Regions from separate parts of the Streptomyces sp. NPDC006516 genome, predicted to be linked through region 2. Evidence: riboswitches for the same ligand, from Rfam matches in the RefSeq annotation. Region 2 holds a riboswitch; the other holds the start of a gene.

Evidence for each region. Region 2 has a riboswitch for thiamine pyrophosphate ahead of thiC (phosphomethylpyrimidine synthase ThiC). Riboswitches for the same ligand answer to the same signal wherever they lie in the genome.
Region 1: it holds a riboswitch for thiamine pyrophosphate, as region 2 does, so the genes downstream of both, ABZY45_RS33080 (thiamine ABC transporter substrate-binding protein) here and thiC (phosphomethylpyrimidine synthase ThiC) in region 2, are expected to answer to the same signal.

The regions. Positions count from the first base shown of each region.
Region 1 is NZ_JBEXPD010000020.1:39,408-46,687, reverse strand. It holds gene frr (ribosome recycling factor) at 1-533, shown strand, start outside; gene ABZY45_RS33100 (phosphatidate cytidylyltransferase) at 533-1,621, shown strand; gene ABZY45_RS33095 (DUF6191 domain-containing protein) at 1,715-2,023, shown strand; gene ABZY45_RS33090 (DUF6233 domain-containing protein) at 2,322-2,663, opposite strand; gene rlmN (23S rRNA (adenine(2503)-C(2))-methyltransferase RlmN) at 2,901-4,007, shown strand; TPP riboswitch at 4,127-4,242, shown strand; gene ABZY45_RS33080 (thiamine ABC transporter substrate-binding protein) at 4,314-5,408, shown strand; gene ABZY45_RS33075 (iron ABC transporter permease) at 5,453-7,066, shown strand; gene ABZY45_RS33070 (ABC transporter ATP-binding protein) at 7,069-7,280, shown strand, end outside.
Region 2 is NZ_JBEXPD010000007.1:218,675-225,954, forward strand. It holds gene ABZY45_RS20970 (metallophosphoesterase) at 1-884, shown strand, start outside; gene ABZY45_RS20975 (hypothetical protein) at 1,067-1,891, shown strand; gene thiC (phosphomethylpyrimidine synthase ThiC) at 2,010-3,803, opposite strand; TPP riboswitch at 3,796-3,929, opposite strand; gene ABZY45_RS20985 (YibE/F family protein) at 4,002-5,357, shown strand; gene ABZY45_RS20990 (SsgA family sporulation/cell division regulator) at 5,421-5,858, opposite strand; gene ABZY45_RS20995 (helix-turn-helix domain-containing protein) at 5,960-6,727, opposite strand; gene ABZY45_RS21000 (DUF5326 family protein) at 7,224-7,280, opposite strand, start outside.

The DNA.
Region 1 (7,280 bases), on a different contig from region 2:
CCGAGGAGAAGATGGAGAAGGCCGTCGTGGTCGCGAAAGAAGACTTCGCCGCCATCCGTACCGGCCGTGCGCACCCGGCGATGTTCAACAAGATCGTCGCGGACTACTACGGCGCGCTGACCCCGATCAACCAGCTGGCCTCGTTCTCGGTCCCCGAGCCGCGGATGGCTGTGGTGACCCCGTTCGACAAGACCGCGCTGCGCAACATCGAGCAGGCGATCCGTGACTCCGACCTCGGCGTCAACCCGAGCAACGACGGCAACATCATCCGTGTGACGTTCCCCGAGCTCACGCAGGACCGCCGCAAGGAGTACATCAAGGTCGCGAAGACCAAGGCCGAGGACTCCAAGATCTCGATCCGCTCCATCCGCCGCAAGGCCAAGGAGTCGCTCGACAAGCTCGTCAAGGACAAGGAGTCCGGCGAGGACGAGGTCCGCCGCGCGGAGAAGGAGCTCGACGACACCACCGCGAAGTACGTCGCGCAGGTGGACGAGCTGCTCAAGCACAAGGAAGCCGAGCTGCTCGAAGTCTGATGAACGACTCCTCCTGGGGCGCCCCGCAGGGAGCCGGTTACTGGGGCGCGCCCGAGATGGGGGCCGCTCCGGCGGGTCCTGCATACGATGTGCACGGCGCCCAGCAGACTCGGCCCATGCCCATCGTGCCGGACGTTCCCGACGCAGGTAGAGACGCTGACGACCGCGACGACCGGAACGGGGACGCCGCGCGCGTCAGCGGCCCCCTGTTCCGTGACGAGAAGCCGCAGGAGCCCATGTCCACCCCGCTGCCGCCCCCCACGCCGCCCAAGAAGCGTGCGGGGCGCGACCTGCGTGCGGCCATAGGGGTGGGGCTGGGTCTCGGTGCGCTCGTCGCCGGCTCCCTCTTCGTCGTGAAGGCCGTCTTCGTCGGTGTGGTCGCGCTGGCCGTGGTCGTCGGGCTGTGGGAGCTCACGTCCCGCCTCAAGGAGCGCAAGGGCATCAACGCCCCCTTGGTGCCGCTCGCCGTGGGCGGCGCCGCGATGGTGGTCGCCGGATACGTACGGGAGGCCGAGGGCGCCTGGGTCGCCATGGCCCTCACCGCCCTCGCCGTGCTGGTGTGGCGGATGACGGAGCCTCCCGAGGGCTACCTCAAGGACGTCACGGCGGGTGTCTTCGCCGTCTTCTACGTCCCGTTCCTGGCCACTTTCGTCAGCATGATGCTCACCGCGGACGACGGTCCGTGGCGGGTCCTGACCTTCCTGCTGCTGACCGTGGTCAGCGACACCGGCGCGTACGCCGTCGGGTGGCGCTTCGGTACGCACAAGCTTGCGCCGCGCATCAGCCCCGGAAAGACCCGTGAGGGCCTGTTCGGCGCGGTCGGCTTCGCGATGGTGGCCGGTGCCCTGTGCATGGAGTTCCTGATCGACGGCGGAAGCTGGTGGCAGGGGCTGCTGATGGGCCTCGCGGTCGCCGCCAGTGCGACCCTGGGTGACCTCGGCGAGTCCATGATCAAGCGGGACCTGGGGATCAAGGACATGGGCACGCTGCTGCCCGGTCACGGCGGCATCATGGACCGGCTGGACTCGCTGCTGCCGAGCGCGCCGGTGGTGTGGCTGCTGCTGGTGCTGTTCGTCGGGGCCGGCTGAGACCACGCCGGAAGTGTTCCGTGTGGGGCCGTCGCCAGGAGCGACGGCCCCAGCGGCGTTCACGGGCCGAGTGCGGGCGCGGATACTACGTGCATGGCATTCGCGGTCTTCATGACTCTGCCGGGACTGGTGGTCGTCCTGACGCTCCTGGCCTTCGTCGATCAGTTCCTGATGCGCGCGGGCCGTGCGGGCGTCCTGCCGTGGCGTAACAGTGCCCGGCAGGGCCAGATCTCGGCCACCGGCTTCGAGCAGCTCCACGCGAGCTTCTCGCCCGGGAAGCAGAGCGAACTCAAGGAGCGGCAGTCGGCCCTGCTGATGCGGGACGACGAGGCGGACGGCGCGCCCCCGAACCGCACCACGGTGGACCTGGCGCGCGGTACGGCGGTCGTCCGGCTTCCGTAGCGCGCCGCGACCCGCCCGGCCGCCGGTGCCGGGACTCAGGCCGGTGGGCCGATCCGGGCCGCGGTGATGTCCGCGAGCCGTGGTCCTCGTCCCCGGCCGCCACCGCGGCTCCGCCCCGGCGATCGCGTCGCAGACCCGCGGCCAGTCGGTGAGATCGGCAGGGCCGATGTGCCGTGGCACGGCCGGCACACCCGCCGAATGGGTCAGGACCTGAGTCCGCCGGGAAACTCATCGGCCCCCGCGAACCCCGACCCGTGGGCGTACCGGGCAGACGGGGGAGGGCCATCGAACCCCATGGTCACAGCACCCCGAGGTCCCGGTCCGGCCGGCAGTACGGGCAGGCCGGGATGCCGTCCTCCGTCAGGGCGCGCAGGGCCTGCTCGCGCGTCATCGGCCGTGTGCTGCCCCCGCCCATACCGCAGTCGCCCGTGTGCACCGCGTCGGACCGGCTCCCGGCCCCCACGCGCAGTACGGACAGCTTCCAGGACGGCGGAGGCGGTGGCGCGGTGCGCGCGGCCCGGGCCGCCGCGGCCTCACGCCTTTCCAGGTCGGCGATGGTCCGATCGGTTCGGCCGAGTTGATACGCCTGCCACTCGCGTACGATCCGCAGGCGATCCAGACGGGAAAGGTTTTCGGACACGTATTCGATTCTAAGGCGCAGTGGGTCTGCGAGAGGTCTGTGGGTCCGCGCGCGCACCTCCTGCCCGCCGTGCGATCGGTCACGGCCCGAGCGCCGCCCCGGGGCGTATCGGGGCCGTCGAAGGGGCGCCGACGTCGCGTGACGGCCGCCGACGGCGACCGGTACGCCGATCCCCGCCCCCTTCCGAGCAGGCGAAGGTTTCTGCGACCTCGGCGTGTCTGTAACACTGGATGAACCATGCCTAAGCCCGGAGAACTCACTTTCGTCGCGCCCCGCGGAGCCAAGAAGCCCCCGCGGCACCTCGCCGACCTCACGCCCGACGAGCGCAAGGAGGCAGTCGCCGCGACCGGCGAGAAGCCCTTCCGCGCCAAGCAGTTGTCGCAGCACTACTTCACGCGGTACGCCCATGACCCGGCCGAGTGGACCAACATCCCCGCCGCGTCCCGGGACAAGCTCGCCGAGGCGATGTTCCCCGACCTGATGTCGGTCGTGCGCCACATCAGCTGCGACGACGACACCACCCGTAAGACGCTCTGGAAGCTGCACGACGGCACGCTCGTCGAGTCCGTGCTCATGCGCTATCCGGACCGGGTGACCATGTGCATCTCGTCCCAGGCGGGCTGCGGCATGAACTGCCCGTTCTGCGCGACGGGGCAGGCGGGTCTCGACCGCAACCTGTCGACCGCCGAGATCGTGCACCAGATCGTGGACGGCATGCGGGCGCTGCGTGACGGGGAGGTCCCGGGCGGGCCCGCCCGGCTGTCCAACATCGTCTTCATGGGCATGGGCGAGCCGCTGGCCAACTACAAGCGCGTCGTCGGGGCGATCCGCCGGCTGACGGATCCGGAGCCCGACGGGCTGGGACTCTCGCAGCGCGGGATCACCGTCTCCACCGTGGGCCTCGTGCCGGCCATGCTCCGCTTCGCCGACGAGGGCTTCAAGTGCCGCCTCGCGGTCTCGCTGCACGCCCCGGACGACGAGCTGCGCGACACCCTCGTCCCCGTCAACACCCGCTGGAAGGTCCGGGAGGTCCTGCACGCGGCGTGGGAGTACGCGGAGAAGTCGGGCCGCCGCATCTCCATCGAGTACGCGCTGATCCGGGACATCAACGACCAGGCGTGGCGGGGCGACCTGCTGGGCCGGCTGCTCAAGGGCAAGCGGGTGCACGTCAACCTGATCCCGCTGAACCCGACTCCGGGGTCCAAGTGGACCGCCTCGCGCCCCGAGGACGAGAAGGCGTTCGTCGAGGCCATCGCGCGCCACGGTGTGCCCGTCACCGTCCGGGACACCCGCGGCCAGGAGATCGACGGCGCCTGCGGCCAGCTGGCGGCCTCGGAGCGCTGAGGACGGACCGGACGGGCCGCCCGATGGCCGCTCGGCGCGCGGTCCCTCCGGCCGGGCACCGGTCGGGCGGCCGGTACGGCAAGATCCGGCCGGTGTAGCCTGGTCCGGAAATCAACTTCATATTCCGACAGGGGAGCGCCACAGCGCTGAGAGTGCGGCACCGGAACAGGTAGGCCGCAGACCCTCTGAACCTCGCCCGGGTCATTCCGGGTAGGAAGTTCGGACCTTACTCAAGCTGTTGCGCCCTGCCCGCTCGCCGAGCGGGCGGGGCCGCGTCTCTTCCTGGTCACTTCCAGGAGGAATCACATGAACACCACCACGAGGTACGCCGCGACGGCGCTCGCCGCCGCGCTCGGCGTCTCCGTGCTCGCGGGCTGCGGCGGCGACGACGAGTCCGGCGCCACCGGGTCGTCGAAGGGCTCCAAGACCGTCACCCTGGTCAGCCACGACTCGTTCAACGCCTCGGACGCCGTCCTGAAGGCGTTCACGAAGGAGACCGGCTACACGGTCAAGGTGCTCAAGAGCGGTGACGCCGGAGCCGCGCTCAACCAGGAGATCCTGACCAAGGGATCCCCCCGGGGCGACGTGTTCTTCGGCGCCGACAACACGCTGCTCTCCCGCGCCCTGGACAACGGCCTGTTCACGCCGTACGAGGCGAAGGGCCTCGAACGTGTCGCGTCCGCCACCCAGCTGGACGCGAAGGAGCACCGGGTGACGCCCGTGGACACCGGCGACATCTGCGTGAACTACGACAAGAAGTACTTCGCCGACAAGAAGCTCGACCCGCCGAACTCCTTCGACGACCTCCTGAAGCCTGCGTACAAGAACCTCCTCGTCACCGAGAACGCCGCGACCTCCTCACCGGGCCTCGGCTTCCTGCTCGGCACGGTGGGCACCTACGGCGAGACCGGCTACCAGGACTACTGGAAGAAGCTGAAGAGCAACGGCGTCAAGGTCGTCGACGGCTGGGAGCAGGCGTACAACGAGGAGTTCTCCGGTTCGGCCGGCGGCAAGAAGGCCAAGGCCGACCGGCCCCTCGTCGTGTCGTACGCCTCCAGCCCGCCGGTCGAGGTGCTGTACGCCGAGCCGCAGCCCACCGAGGCCCCGACCGGTGTCGCCACCGGCACCTGCTTCCGCCAGATCGAGTTCGCCGGACTGCTGGACGGCGCGAAGAACGAGGCCGGCGGCAAGGCGCTGCTGGACTTCCTGATCAGCAAGCGGTTCCAGGAGGACATGCCCCTCAACATGTTCGTGAACCCGGTGGTGAAGGACGCGAAGCTGCCGGAGCTCTTCACGAAGTTCGGTGCGACCGTCGAGCAGCCCGCGACCGTGGCACCGGAGAAGATCGCCAAGAACCGTGAGCAGTGGGTCCAGTCGTGGTCCTCGCTCGTCGTGAAGTAGTCGCGCGGCCCTCCAGGAGGGGGAACGCGGTGCGGCTCGGGCTGATGGCCCTGCCCGTCGCGTTCTTCGCGCTGTTCTTCGCCTACCCGGTCGTCGCGATCGTCGGCCGGGGGCTGAGGGCGGACGGCGTCTGGCAGTTCGGCCGGATCGGTACGGTGCTGAGCCGGCCGGACATCCTGGACGTCCTCTGGTTCACCACCTGGCAGGCGCTCGCCTCGACCGCGCTCACCCTGCTGATCGCGCTGCCGGGCGCCTACGTCTTCGCCCGGCTCGACTTCCCCGGCAAACAGCTGCTGCGCGCCGTGGTGACCGTGCCGTTCGTGCTGCCGACCGTCGTCGTCGGTACGGCGTTCCTGGCCCTGCTGGGGCGCGGCGGATTCCTCGACGAGCTCTGGGGCGTCCGGCTCGACACGACGGTGTGGGCGATCCTGCTCGCCCACGTGTTCTTCAACTACGCCGTCGTCGTCCGCACCGTCGGCGGCCTGTGGTCGCAGCTCGACCCCCGCCAGGAGGAGGCGGCCCGGGTGCTCGGCGCCGGACGGTTCGCCGCCTGGCGGCGGGTGACGCTGCCCGCGCTGGCCCCCGCCGTGGCCGGTGCCGCGGTGATGGTCTTCCTGTTCACCTTCACCTCCTTCGGAGTCGTCCAGATCCTCGGCGGCCCGGCGTACTCCACGCTGGAGGTGGAGATCTACCGCCAGACCGCGCAGCTGCTCGATCTGCCGACCGCCGCCGTGCTGACGCTGGTGCAGTTCGCGGCGGTCGCCGGCATCCTCGCCGTGCACGCCTGGACCGTGCGGCGCCGGGAGACGGCGCTGAGGCTCGTCGACCCCGCCCAGACCTCCAGGCCGCCCCGGGGCGCCGGGCAGCGGGCGCTGCTCGGCGGCGTACTGCTGACCGTGCTGCTCCTCGTCGTGCTGCCCCTCGGTGTACTCGTCGAACGCTCCCTCGACACCTCCGGGGGCTACGGCTTCGGCTTCTACCGCGCGCTGGGATCGGCCGACGCCGGCGGCTCCACCTTCCTCGTGCCACCGATCGACGCCATCGGGAACTCCCTGCGCTACGCCCTGGTCGCGACGCTCATCGCCCTCCTGATCGGCGGCCTCGCCGCGGCGGCCCTCACGAGACGCGCGGGCCGGCTCGTGCGGGGCTTCGACGCCCTTCTGATGCTCCCGCTCGGCGTCTCGGCGGTCACCGTCGGCTTCGGCTTCCTGATCACGCTCGACGAGCCGCCGCTCGACCTGCGTACGTCATGGATCCTCGTCCCGCTCGCACAGGCCCTGGTGGGCGTGCCCTTCGTCGTACGGACCATGCTGCCCGTCCTGCGCGCGGTCGACGAACGGCTGCGGGAGGCCGCCTCGGTGCTCGGCGCCTCGCCGCTCCGGGCCTGGCGCGAGGTGGACCTGCCGCTGATGCGCCGCGCGCTCCTGGTGGCGGCCGGCTTCGCCTTCGCCGTGTCGCTCGGGGAGTTCGGCGCGACCGTCTTCATCGCCCGCCCCGACAACCCGACGCTCCCGGTCGCCGTCGCCAGGCTGCTCGGCCGCTCCGGGGAGCTCAACTACGGCCAGGCGATGGCCCTCAGCACGATTCTGATGCTCGTCTGCGCGGTGTCGCTGCTCCTGCTCGAACGTATCCGCACCGACCGATCCGGGGAGTTCTAGAGATGCTGGCAGTGGAGTCGGCCACGGTCCGGTTCGGCGGGCGGACCGCGCTCGACGCGGTCGACCTGGAGGTCGCGGACCACGAGATCGTCTGTGTGCTGGGGCCGAGCGGCAGCGGCAAGTCGACGTTGCTGCGGGCGGTCGCCGGACTGCAGCACCTGGACGGCGGGCGGGTCCTCGTCGACGGCGTCGACCAGGCCCCGCTGCCCGTGCA
Region 2 (7,280 bases):
TCAACCGCGGTGACACCGTCCAGGTCCAGGCCGTGCCGGAGTCCCGGCCAGCCGACGCCCGGGGCCGCGGGCCGCTGTACGTCGTGGGGGACGTCCACGGCTATCTGGACGAGCTCCTGGCCGCCCTGGGCGAGCAGGGCCTCGTCGACGCGGACGGCAGCTGGGCGGCAGGCAACGCCAGGCTCTGGTTCCTCGGCGACTTCACCGACCGAGGCCCGGACGGCATCGGCGTCATCGATCTCGTCATGCGCCTCTCCGCGGAGGCCGCGGCGGCGGGCGGGTACTGCAAGGCGCTCATGGGCAACCACGAGCTGCTGCTGATCGGCGCCAAGAAGTTCGGCGACACTCCGGTGAACTCCGGTGCGGGCACCGCGACCTTCCAGGCCGCCTGGCTGCTCAACGGCGGCCAGAAGACGGACATGGAGCGGCTTCAGGACGTCCACCTCCAGTGGATGGCGCGGCTCGACGCGGTGGTCGAGGAGGACGGGCATCTGCTGATGCACTCCGACACGACGGCCTACCTCGACTACGGATCCACCATCGAGGACGTCAACGACACCGTGCACGGCATCCTCACGCGGAACGACGCCGACGAGTGCTGGGACCTCTTCCGCAAGCTCACCAAGCGGTTCGCCTTCCGCGACGAGGGCGGGGCGCAGGCCGTCCGCGAACTGATGTCGACGTACGGCGGACAGCGCGTCGTCCACGGTCACAGCCCCATTCCGTACCTGCTGGGCGAGGTCGGTTCGGAGGACGGCGAGGAGGCGGCACGCCCCGTGGTGGACGGCCCGCACGTCTACGCGGAGGGGCTGGCCATCGCCATGGACGGCGGAGTGACCATGGCCGGAAAGCTGCTGGTCGTCCAACTCCCCCTGCATGACTGACGTTCGCGAGGGAAGACGCATCGCGGCCTGACACCGTGGGCTGCCGGGCCTATTTCCGGAAACCCCCTGTCACGCCGTGCCGTAGGCGCTCTACCATCGGCCTATCAGTAGCAGGCTCTCCTCCGTTTCCGCCCGATCGCCCGGCCCTACGCGGTCGGTCAGGCCTTACGGAGCATCGGGGGATGCACATGAATAGCGCTCCGCACCTGCTGGCCGAGGACCGCCCCGAATACGAGCGGATCCTTGCCGACGCGCTGCGTCATGCTCACGAACGACCGGATCTGGCCGGAATCGGTGACCGACTCAATGCGGAACAGCTGCGGACCATGGCGCTGGAAGCCACACCGCTGATCACCGCGGCGGCCACCACCGAGTACCAGCACTACGTGAAGGTCCGGGGCGAGCTGCGCGGGCCCGACGATCCGGCGGACCACGACTCCGTCCTCGAACCCGCCACCGAGGAACCGGACGCCGAGGGCGCCGGCACCCTGGCGATGATCACCGTGCTCGCTCCCGTCCTCGCGGGCGCGGCCGCCTTGATATTCCTGCTGGTCGGCTATGTGCTGAAGGCGGTCAGCCCGGCCCCGGCCTTCGCCGGCACCATGGTCACCGCTGGATGGTTCTTCGCGGCTGTCGCCGCCGCGGCCATCCTCGTCGCGGCGGTGGGTCTCCTCCTCACCGCGCTGCACAACGGCGCCACCGCGCTGCCCGCCGTGGACGAGGAGGAGGAACTTCCGGAGGACGTGGCGCGCGCCCGGGAAGCCTGGCGGCACGCGCTGCTGGAACGCGGCATCCTGCCCTTCCTGCGGGACGCGCTCGCCGACCCGACCGCCGGGCCCGCCTCACGCACACCGCACCGCTCGGCCAATCGCATCCCGAAGATCGGCTACAGCAGGCCGGACTTCACCGGACCGCAGGACGGCCCCTCGGCCGGGCCGCGCCCGACCTTCACCAGTCCCGACTTCACCAGCCCGGACTTCGGTGGACCCGAGCACCAGCCGGAGTGACCGCCACGGCCCGTGAGCGCGCGTGGGAGTTCGCGCAGTTCACCGGCAGCGGCAGGCACTCCGGCCATGCCCCCCCCCCGTCACGCCCCCGGTCACACCGGGGGACACCGGCCCTGCCTCAGTCCGCGATCGGCAGGTAGACCCTGTTACCGGCTGCCGCGAACTCCCTGGACTTCTCGGCCATCCCCGCCTCGATGTCCGCCTGTTCGTCCCCGTGCTCCCGCCGGATGTCGTGGGAGATCTTCATCGAGCAGAACTTCGGGCCGCACATCGAGCAGAAGTGCGCCGTCTTCGCCGGCTCTGCCGGCAGCGTCTCGTCGTGGAACTCCCTTGCCGTGTCCGGGTCGAGCGCCAGGTTGAACTGGTCCTCCCAGCGGAATTCGAAGCGGGCGTCCGACAGCGCGTCGTCCCACTCCTGCGCCCCGGGGTGCCCCTTGGCGAGGTCAGCCGCATGGGCCGCGATCTTGTACGTGATGACGCCGGTCTTGACGTCGTCGCGGTTGGGCAGACCCAGGTGTTCCTTGGGGGTGACGTAACAGAGCATCGCGGTCCCCCACCACGCGATCATCGCCGCGCCGATGCCCGAGGTGATGTGGTCGTACGCGGGAGCGACGTCGGTGGTCAGGGGGCCCAGCGTGTAGAACGGGGCCTCCTCACAGATCTCCTGCTGGAGATCGATGTTCTCCTTGATCTTGTGCATCGGGACATGGCCCGGGCCCTCGATCATCGTCTGGACACCGAACCGCTTGGCGACCGTGTTGAGCTCGCCGAGCGTACGGAGCTCGGCGAACTGCGCCTCGTCGTTGGCGTCGGCGATGGAGCCCGGACGCAGCCCGTCGCCCAGCGAATACGTCACGTCGTAGGCGGCGAGGATCTCGCAGAGCTCCTCGAAATGCTCGTAGAGGAAGGACTCCTTGTGGTGCGCCAGGCACCACGCCGCCATGATCGATCCCCCGCGGGAGACGATTCCGGTCTTGCGGCGGGCCGTCAGCGGGACGTACGGCAGGCGGACCCCGGCGTGCACCGTCATGTAGTCGACGCCCTGCTCCGCCTGCTCGATCACCGTGTCCTTGTAGATCTCCCAGGTCAGCTCCTCGGCGCGGCCGTCGACCTTCTCCAGTGCCTGGTAGAGGGGCACGGTGCCGATGGGCACCGGGGAGTTGCGCAGGACCCACTCGCGGGTGGTGTGGATGTTGCGGCCGGTGGAGAGGTCCATGACCGTGTCGGCGCCCCACCGGGTGGCCCAGGTCATCTTGTCCACCTCCTCCTCGATGGAGGAGGTGACCGCGGAGTTGCCGATGTTGGCGTTGACCTTCACCAGGAAACGCTTGCCGATGATCATCGGCTCGATCTCCGGGTGGTTGACGTTCGCCGGCAGTACCGCCCGGCCCGCCGCGATCTCCTCGCGCACCACCTCGGGTGCGACGCTCTCCCGGATCGCCACGTACTCCATCTCCGGAGTGATCTCGCCGCGCCGGGCATAGGCGAGCTGGGTCACCGGGCGGCCGTCCCTGCTGCGCCGGGGCTGGCGCGGGCGGCCGGGGAAGACCGCGTCGAGGTTGCGCAGCCCGCCACGGGGCGACGTGTGCTTGAGACCGTCGTCCTCGGGGCGCGCGGGGCGGCCCGCGTACTCCTCGGTGTCCCCTCGGGCGATGATCCAGCTCTCCCGGAGGGGCGCGAGGCCGCGGCGTACGTCGGTGTCGGTGGCGGGATCGGTGTACGGCCCCGACGTGTCGTACAGCGTCACGTCCTTGCCGTTGGTGAGGTGCACCTGACGGACCGGCACCCGGAGGTCCGGGCGTGAGCCCTGGACGTATCCCTTGTGCCAGCCGATGGACTTCCCGGCCTCGTCGTCCTGCGCATTCTGCGCAATCCGCCCCGAGGCAGGCGTGCGTGCGTCCGCTGTGGTCATGAGACCTACTCCCTACGCCGGCATTACCCGGTAACAGGTTCGGCGGTCGGCGCAGCGTGTTCCGTACGGATGTACGGAGGTCAGCGCCCTCTCAGCCCGGTGCTCCGAGCTCCCGCGTGTACAAAATGTGCCTCAACGCTAACCTCCCGTCTGGCGTGCTGGCCAGAGGGCCTCCCTGGTTCTTGGGATGATCGCCCCGTGACGTCTCCCGGAAGCGCCCCCGAACCCCACGGCCCCGCAACAGGCAGTACGCAGAGTCATGTGCACGCCCACAGCCACACCCATGGCCCCGCCGCGCCCGTGTCCAAGCATCTGCGCAAGGTCATCGCGGCCGTGGTCATCCCCTTCGCCACGGCAGTACTGGTGGGTCTCGTGGCGTTCTGGCCCGGCGGCGCCCCCGCCCACGAGCGCACGGGGGTCGGCTTCGACCGGCAGACCCAGGAAGGCCGGGTGACGAAGGTCGTGTCGGTCGACTGCGCGGACGTCAACGCGTCGCAGGTCCCGCCGACCGGCGACACGTCTACCGCCTCGGGGCAGGAGGCCGTCAACGCGCAGTCGGGCCAGTGCAAGAAAGCGACGGTGGAGGTGACCACCGGCAAGGACAAGGGCCGTACGTTCGTCGAGGTCGTCCAGCCCGACGCCCCCCGGCAACTCCGCGAGGGTCAGGGCGTGGTGGTGGCGTACGCGCCCGACGCACCCCGTGACCTGCAGTATTCGGTGACGGACGTGGACCGCGCGCTGCCGATGGCCATCCTGGCCGGGATCTTCGCCCTCGCGGTCGTCGTGGTCGGGAGGATGCGCGGGCTCATGGCCCTGATCGCGCTCGCCGTCTCCTTCGGGGTACTGACCCTGTTCATCCTGCCGGCCATCCTGCAGGGCTCGAATCCGCTCGTCGTCGCGGTGATCGGGGCGAGCGCCATCATGCTGATCGCCCTCTACACCTGCCACGGTCTGACGGCCCGCACATCCGTGGCCGTCATCGGCACCCTCATCTCACTGCTGCTGATCGGGCTGCTGGGCTCCCTGTTCATCGACTGGGCCAGTCTGTCCGGCAACACGGACGACAACACCGGTCTCATCCACGGGCTCTACCCGGACATCGACATGAGCGGCCTGCTCCTGGCCGGTGTGATCATCGGTTCGCTGGGCGTGCTCGACGATGTGACCGTCACCCAGACGTCGGCGGTCTGGGAACTGCACCAGGCCGATCCGACGATGGGCGTGCGACGGCTCTACCGGGCGGGCATCAGGATCGGGCGCGACCACATCGCCTCGGTCGTCAACACCCTCGTCCTGGCCTACGCGGGCGCCGCCCTTCCCCTGCTGCTGCTCTTCTCCATCGCCCAGAGCAGCGTGGGGACCGTCGCCAACAGTGAACTGGTCGCGGAGGAGATCGTCCGGACACTGGTCGGATCGATCGGGCTGGTCGCCTCGGTGCCGGTGACGACGGTGCTCGCGGCCCTGGTGGTCTCCGCGGACCGCACGGGGCTCGGCGCGGAAGCCGGAGCTCCTGCACCCGCACGGACCGGGAGGGGCCGACGCCGCAAGGCGTGAGCCGCGAGGCCGGAGACATGGAGCCGGGCCTCCGGTGTTCGATGTTCAGTCGGACCTTCGTGTTCAGCCGGCGTTCTGTTCCTTGGCGAGGATGCGCCCCAGAGCCTCTTCGAGATTGCCGTCGAAGTCACCCAGCGTGTGCTCCTGACCCAGTGGCACCAGTTTGTCCGTCCGGTCGAGAAAAGCCACAAGAGGTGCTGTTCCGGCCCGGAAGAGCGCACGGTCGGCACCGACCTGCAGGCGGATGTGCACATCGGAGAGCCCTTCTGGCTCGGTGGGGGCGATGTGCACATCACCGTCACCGCTGGGGCTGTTGAGGCCGTCGAGCAACAGCTCACGGCCGAACGCCCAGGTGACGGGGGCGTCACCGGGCAGGTGGAAGGTCATCCGGATCGCATACGGATCGCTGACTTCGTACCGGAGTTCCACCGGAATACGGAAGGAGAGCTCCTCGGAAACGAGGAAGCTCATCATGACCTCTGCTTGAACCGACTCGCGCATCGTTCAACCCCGCAGTAGATGAAACTGGCCAGGAATGATCCCCCGTGGCCCTATTGACGCCATCGTGGTGCAAGCGATAGCAGATCACAAGGAGTGATTTTTCAGATACTGATAGAGAACACGAACGAGCGCAAGAGGGTGGTCACTTCGCAGCGTAGTTGTTCGACTGCGGGGAGCAACCGTTCTTCTTGGTGCAAGGGGAGAGAAACAGCCATGGCCGCCAAAGCGGAGCCGACGGTGATCGGAATGGCGGCACAGACCGTTCCCATCACGTACTCCTGTCGTTCGATGACAGGTTCCGTACGTTTCATCGATCTCAGCCTGGCCAGGAACGTCTGACGGTCCCTTACGGAGTAACGAGTCAACTGGCGGACGGGGTGCCGGTCCAGATGATCCTCCCGCGCCCGCTCGTCGAGCTGACTCAGAAGACACTGGCCGAGGGCGTGGGCATGACCCGTCTCACGGAACGAGGCCCACTCACGCACCGCGGGCAGCGAGGGGGTGTCGGCGACCGCGACCATCTCGATCTCGCCGTCCCGGTACAGGGCGCAGTAGACGGGGGCGCCGATGACGTCCGCCCAGTGCGCGAGCGAGTCGACGATCACGCCGGGCCGCGGGGTCGCGGGACCGCCACCCAGACGCTCCGCGGCGTCCCCGAAGAGGAAGACGCCGTTCTCCCTGCGGAGGTAGCCCTCGTGCGTCAGGGTGCGCAGCAGGTGATAGGCGGTGGGAAGGGGAAGTCCCGCCTCGCGGGCGAGCTGCTTCGCCGGAGCCCCGTCCCGATGGGTGCCCACAGCCTCCATAAGTCTCAACGCACGCTGAACCGAACCGATCAACGTCGGGACAGCAGTACTCGATGCCGTGGTCACAGGTCACCCCCAGGCATGGTGACGGGCTCTCAGCCCTCCCGCGGGGGCCGCCCCCACGGGCCCGCCGCGAGCCTGGGGTCCGGAGACCGGACGGTCGCACAAACCACTGGGCAGGATGGTGACGGGCCGTCATTTCCCAGCTGGCGGCAGCGTTACGTCACTGTATCGGCACAGTCAGTCACGGGTGAGGTTTCGTCCTGGACTTAGCTCTGCTGGGCTAATCGCCGAATGCGCGGCCCCATAACCGGCCCCATAACCGGACCGCAGGCCCCGCGCGCTCCGGCGTGCGCCTGCGCCCGCGCGCTGCCCCGGCCCTGCGCACATGCCCCCGGTCGCGAGCCTGCGCCGGTCGTGCGCATGCCCCCGTGCGTGCGCCTGCGCCGGTCGTGCGCCCGGTCCGTCCGGACTCGGCCCGAGCGTGAACCTGGCCCTGGACGTGCCCGGCCGCGCTCGTGCGCCCGATTCGTCGGCCGCGACCGTGCGCGTACCGGCTCCGTTACCAGTCGCTGCGCTCGGAGGAGGACAGGAACTTCCGCACCACGAAGACCAGACC